Simiduia agarivorans SA1 = DSM 21679: one gene and its partner. The protein of the gene in region 1 binds, or shares a complex with, the protein of each later gene. Links are inferred from orthologs where the notes say so. Each region holds a gene or a part of one and is shown in the gene's direction. Other genes may lie near its edges. The genes, in order: xseA and M5M_RS09685.

Evidence for each region.
Region 2: the proteins of xseA (region 1) and M5M_RS09685 are in contact, whole or in part, in a cryo-EM structure (PDB 8TXR), measured with the Escherichia coli proteins. The link is inferred for Simiduia agarivorans SA1 = DSM 21679 from one-to-one orthologs.

Annotation. Positions count from the first base shown.
Region 1 is NC_018868.3:4,233,774-4,237,022, reverse strand. The notes cover bases 1-2,925. They hold xseA (exodeoxyribonuclease VII large subunit), read left to right. Parts: upstream 1-728; coding sequence 729-2,123; downstream 2,124-2,925. Other genes in these bases: thiO (glycine oxidase ThiO), read left to right, coding at 2,335-2,925; guaB (IMP dehydrogenase), read right to left, coding at 1-519. Outside these bases: more of thiO, read left to right, coding at 2,926-3,249. UniProt on the Escherichia coli protein: Bidirectionally degrades single-stranded DNA into large acid-insoluble oligonucleotides, which are then degraded further into small acid-soluble oligonucleotides.
Region 2 is NC_018868.3:2,167,710-2,170,770, forward strand. What follows is about bases 156-2,892. They hold M5M_RS09685 (exodeoxyribonuclease VII small subunit), read left to right. Parts: upstream 156-1,274; coding sequence 1,275-1,511; downstream 1,512-2,892. Other genes in these bases: M5M_RS09675 (flagellar motor protein MotB), read right to left, coding at 156-266; pomA (flagellar motor protein PomA), read right to left, coding at 283-1,044; ispA ((2E,6E)-farnesyl diphosphate synthase), read left to right, coding at 1,527-2,408; dxs (1-deoxy-D-xylulose-5-phosphate synthase), read left to right, coding at 2,505-2,892. In the rest of the region: more of M5M_RS09675, read right to left, coding at 1-155; more of dxs, read left to right, coding at 2,893-3,061. UniProt on the Escherichia coli protein: Bidirectionally degrades single-stranded DNA into large acid-insoluble oligonucleotides, which are then degraded further into small acid-soluble oligonucleotides.

The DNA of each region.
Region 1 (3,249 bases):
CAGGCTGCGCACCACTTCGGGGGCTTCGCCCTCTTTCACGGTAACCAGCTGATCCTTGGGTGTCATGATGCTGGCGACGGTGGCATCCATGTTGGTTTCAAAGCGCACGTCGCGGCCGGTAACAATACCGACCAGATCGCCGTTTTCCAGCACGGGTACACCGGAGATGTTATTGGCGCGCGTGAGCGCAACCAGATCGGCGATGGTGGCGTTGGCATCGATGGTAATTGGATCCTGCACCACGCCGGCTTCAAACTTCTTCACCATCCGCACTTCCAGTGCCTGCTTTTCGATGGACATGCTCTTATGGATGATGCCGATGCCGCCTTCCTGCGCCAAGGCAATGGCCAGACGGGATTCGGTCACGGTATCCATAGCGGCAGACACCAGCGGAATATTCAGTTCAATGCCGCGAGTCAACTTGGTTTTCAGCGAAACATCTTTTGCGGTGATGTCGGAATAACCGGGCACCAACAGAACGTCATCAAAAGTCAGAGCTTCCTGTGCAATTCGCAACATAGGGGCGGCAAACCTCGTAATTCAGAAGTGACAGAGGCGCTGAATACAACTATCAGCGCCCCAGCAGGTAAACGGCAAATTATAACGCCTTGGGGCCACGGGGTAAATCCTTGTCCTTAATAGTAGTGCATATGGATGACAGCCGTATGATACTGGCTTGAGTCCTGAGTGGCAGGCGCTATAGTGGGCCCAGATTCACCGGAGCCACTATGTCCACCGCCCCCGAACGCCGTATTCTCACCGTCAGCCAGCTCAACCGCTCGGCCCGCCAGCTGTTGGAGACCCACTTCAACCTGCTGTGGGTGGAAGGCGAAATCAGCAACTTTGCCCGCCCGGCCTCCGGCCATTGCTACTTTACCCTGAAAGACCAGGGCGCCCAGATCCGTTGCGCCATGTTCCGCAATCGCGCCCAGGGGTTACGCATCCGGCCCGGCAATGGACTCAAGGTACTGATTCGCGGCCGGGTCAGCCTGTACGAGGACCGGGGCGACTACCAGCTGATTGTGGAACACATGGAGGATGCCGGTCTCGGCGCCTTGCAGCAGGCGTTTGATGCACTCAAGGCCAAACTGATGGCTGAAGGCCTGTTTGATGCGGCCCGCAAACGCCCGCTGCCCTACCCTGTGCAGCACCTGGCCATCATCACCTCGGCCACGGGTGCTGCCCTGCGCGACGTGCTGGCGGTGTTCGAGCGGCGCTGGCCCTTGCAGCAGGCCACCGTCATCCCGGTGCCGGTTCAGGGCGCCGAATCGGCACCGGCCATCGTACGCGCGTTTGAGCTGGCGCACCGGGCCAACCGGTTTGATGCCATCCTGCTCACCCGCGGCGGAGGTTCATTGGAAGACCTGTGGAGTTTCAATGAAGAAAGCGTGGCACGGGCCATTGCCGCCAGCCGAATTCCGGTGATCTGCGGCGTGGGCCACGAAACCGACACCACCATTGCCGACTATGTGGCGGACCTGCGCGCGCCCACGCCATCGGCTGCCGCCGAGCTGATCACCCCCGACGGCGACGAAATGCTGGAAACCTTTGCCGGTTATGAAGTCATGCTGGAAGAGGCCATAGCGCGCAAGTTGGAACGCAGCCAGGAACGCACCCGGTTTCTGGCGCACCGGCTGAATCGCGCCCGTCCCTCGCTCGGCCAACTCGCACAGCGCCTGGACTTTGCCCAACAAGCACTGGTACGTCAGTGGCAACAACAATGGCGCGTAAAACGGCATCAATGCCAACTCCTGCAACAACGCCTGGCAGCACAGCACCCGCGTCAGCAATTGCAATGGCAACGCGAGCGCCTGCAACAACTGCGCGCACGTCTGCTCAGGCAAACCCCCGTGGGGCTGATTCAGCAACACCAGCAGACACTTTCACGCGAACAGAAAGGTCTGCAGCGTATTTGGCAACAAACCCTTTCCGGCCAGCAACAGCAACTGAAGCAGTTGATGCAGGCACTGCACAACCTGAGTCCGCTGCAAACCCTGGAGCGCGGATTCGCCATCGTCACCAACGCCAAGGGTCAAGCACTGATGGATGCCAACCAGGTCAAGCCGGGCGACACCATTCAGGCGCGCCTGCACAAAGGTAAAATTACCGCCACCGTAAAATAACAATTTGCGCGCAAGGTTGGTGCTCATTACACTGACCGCACTTGTCGGGGTGCCGGAAACGGCTGAGATCAGTTTACTGAGACCCGTTGAACCTGATCAGGCAGCCCTGCCGGGCGGCCCCTGCGTAGGAAACAAGCATGCATATCAGACGCCTGCCCGTTGGCAGCACCGTTTCTGCCCTCTCCCTTCAGCACCCGGTCTGGAGGCTCCCATGCTGACCATCGGCATTGCCGGCGCAGGCCTTCTCGGTCGGTTGCTCGCCTGGCGCCTGTCACTTGCCGGTCACCGGGTTATCCTGTGCGATAAAAATCCTGCCCACAGCCAAAGCGCCGCCGCGTTTACTGCAGCCGGCATGGTGTCGCCCTTGTCTGAACTGGCGGTCAGCGAGCGACAAATCTATGACCTGGGTTTGCGCTCCATGCAGCTTTGGCCACGTTGGCTTGAACAACTGAACGCCCGACACCTGTATTCCAAAAACGGCAGTCTGGTGTTGGCGCATGCGCAAGACCAGGCCGAGCTCGCACAATTCCACAACGACCTGAAGCGCCGGTTGGTGCAGGAACCGTTTGACGCCGACACCGTTTCACAGGCACAAATCAAAGCGTTGGAACCGCAACTCGCGCATTTTCAGCAAGGCATTTTTTTACCCGAAGAATCCCACCTGGATAACCGCCAACTGCTGCCGTTATTGTGCGCCGCCATCGTCAAACTGGGCGGCAGACTGCTGTGGGATTGCGCCATTGCGTTTGATAATACTGTGCCCACGGCAGACAGCATGGCGCGTCTGCAGGCGCACGGAATTAGCCACCCCATTGATCTCTGGCTCGACACCCGGGGCGTGGGCGCCAAACAAAGCCGCAGCAGCGTGCGCGGCGTGCGCGGCGAAGTGATGGCAGTACACACCCCCGAGATCACCTTGCGCCGCCCGGTGCGCCTGATGCATCCGCGCTACCAGCTCTACATTGTGCCGAAGGCGGATCAGCACTTTGTGATTGGCGCAACCCAAATCGAAAGCGAAGACCTGAGCCCCATCAGCTTGCAATCGACGCTGGAGCTCGCCAGTGCGCTTTACACCGTGCACCCGGCTTTTGGTGAAGCGCGGGTGGTGGAAAGCCCCACCAACCTT
Region 2 (3,061 bases), 2.1 Mb from region 1 along the record:
GGGGTGGGGTCCGGCGTGCCCGGACTGAACTCCTGGGCAATGATGGATGTGCCTTTGGGAATATCGTTGACATTCAGTTTGTTCTGCACGCCAAAAGCCTGCGCCATGGAGCCGGCCAGGCGTTTGAATTTCATGGCGTCCATTTCGGAAAAAGACAGCAGCAATACGAAAAAGCACATCAGCAGCGCCATCAGGTCTGCGAAGGTGCCCATATAGGCCGGTAGCCCGGGGGGCGGGCATTTGCAGTCGTGTTCTTCGTCAGCCATGAAATTCCTTCAGCACTCAACCCGCGTCCGCAGCTTCGCGCTTGCCTTCCGGCAGGTAGGTGCGCAGCATCGAATCAATCACCCTCGGATTCTGCCCACCCTGAATCGCCAGCAAGGCATCGATAATCAGGCTCTTGGTGAGCGCTTCTTCGGAGGCGCGGAGTTTCAGCTTGTCGCCCATGGGCCCGAAAATACCGTTTGCCATGATTGCGCCATACAGCGTGGTCAACAGGGCAACGGCCATGGCCGGGCCAATGGACTTGGGGTCATCCATGTTCGAGAGCATGGCCACCAGCCCCACGAGTGTGCCGATCATGCCCATGGCCGGTGCGGTTTCCGCCATGCCGGCAAAAATTTTGGCGCCGTTCTCGTGCCGCTCAATGGCCAGGGCTTTGTCTTTCGACAGCAGTGTCTTCACCACTTCCGGGTCGTGGCCATCCACCAGCAACTGAATGCCCTTTTGCAAAAACTGATTGCTCACTTCCTTGCCTTCCAGGCTCAGCAGACCGCCTTTACGGGCGGCATCTGCCAGCTCCACGATTTCGGCAATCAGGTCTACCGGGTCGGTGCTCTTGAACATGAAGCTCTTGCCGGCAATCTTCATGGCCGACAGATAATGGCTGAGACCAAACTTGATCATGACCGCAAAGACCGACCCGCACACCACAATGACAAAGGACGGGGCGTCGGCAAACATACCGAGATTCCCGGCCATCAACATGGCGGTAACAATAAGGCCCAGGGTGCCCAATAAACCGATGAGAGTGGCTAAATCCACAAAATGCTCCTTTTGGTAAGCCAGCGCCGGCCAGCCTTCCGTTAACGCGGTTCCCCGTGACACTGAACGATGCAGTGCAGATTGCAGGGGATTGCCCTGTATATCGTCTGCCACCGGAAATACTGAAACTCGTCTTCCTTAGTTTAGTCAGGTATATGGCAAGCGCACGGCCGATTGACCCCTGTGGGCCGCTCGTATAGGGTTGCGGCTTTAAAAATGAGAGCCCCGTCATGACCGGTCGCAAAAAGCCACAGGACTTTGAACAATCGCTCGCGGCGCTGGAAGCGCTGGTAAACCGCATGGAAAAGGGCGAACTGACACTGGAAGAGTCGCTCAAGGCCTTTGAAGAAGGCGTCCAGCTCACGCGCGAATGCCAGACCCGACTGGCCGAGGCCGAGCAGCGGGTCAATCTGCTGCTGGAACAGGATGGCGAACTGCAAACCACGCCGCTCGACCCCGAACAATAATTCCGAGGAAATAGCATGGGCCCGGCTTTACAGGCACTGCGCGACCACGTCATCGCAGCAGTAGACGCGCGCCTTGCCGACGCCATCCGCGACTTCACAGGCCCGGGTGGCCAACTGGCCGAGGCCATGGCTTACAGCCTGACCAACGGCGGCAAACGCATCAGGCCATTACTGGTGTACGCCGCCGCCAACGCAATCGCGCCCTGCCAGCACCTGGACTGGCCCGCCGCCGCGGTGGAAGCCATCCATGCCTACAGCCTGGTACACGACGATCTGCCGGCCATGGACGATGACGACCTGCGCCGGGGCAAACCCACCACCCACATCGCCTTCGACGAAGCCAGCGCCATCCTCGCCGGCGACGGCCTGCAGACGCTGGCGTTCGAACTGCTGGCGCAAGCACCGTTCAGCGCAGAGCAGCGGTTGGCGTTTGTGCGCACCCTGGCCGAAGCTTCCGGGGCACGTGGCATGGTATTGGGTCAGGCCATCGACCTTGAGGCCGTCAATCGCCAACTCACCCTGACGCAGCTGGAACGCATGCACCGGCACAAAACCGGGGCGCTGATCCGCGCTGCAGTGGAACTGGGGGCTACGGCGGCGGGTGCCACGGACGCCCAACGACAGGCGCTGGTGCACTATGCAGAGACCATCGGCCTGGCGTTTCAGGTCCAGGACGACATACTGGATGTCACCAGCGATACCGCCACGCTGGGCAAAACCCAAGGCGCCGATCAGGCACTGAACAAACCCACTTATGTGTCGCTGCTGGGGCTCAGTGGTGCGCAGGCTCGGGTGGCAGCATTGCACCGGGACGCTCTCGACACCCTGCAACCCTTTGATCAGGGCGCCGACCCCCTGCGCGAGCTGGCGGACTACATTGTCCAACGCCGTCACTGAGCCGGCCGGCGAACACTTGTCTGACAGGACACTAGCCACCGGCGGCCCCAACCCCTAAAATGGCCGATTCGGTCAGCCTGTTAGCCCGCCATTTGCATGTTTAAGGAAATCCCCAGAAGCCGCCCGGCCACGCCATTACTGGACAGCGTCAACAGCCCCGAAGCGCTGCGTGCGCTGGACACGGCAGCGCTGGACCAACTGGCGCACGAACTGCGCCACTTCCTGCTGTATTGCGTGGGCCAGACCGGCGGTCACTTTGGTGCTGGCCTCGGCGTGGTCGAGCTGACCATTGCCCTGCACTATGTGTACAACACCCCGGCCGACAAGCTGGTGTGGGATGTGGGACACCAGACCTACCCGCACAAAATACTCACCGGCCGGCGCGAGCAAATGCTCAGCATGCGCCAGCGCGGTGGTCTGGCGGGCTTCCCCAAACGCACCGAGTCGGCGTTCGATAGCTTTGGCGTTGGCCACTCAAGCACCTCCATCTCCGCCGCCCTCGGTATGGCGCTGGGCCACCAGATGGCCGGCCTCGACAACAAAACCGTCGCCATCATCGGCGATGGCGCCATGACCGGTGGTATGGCCTTTGAGGCACTCACGCACGCGGCTCACACCGAAACCGACATGTTGGTCATCCTGAATGACAACAA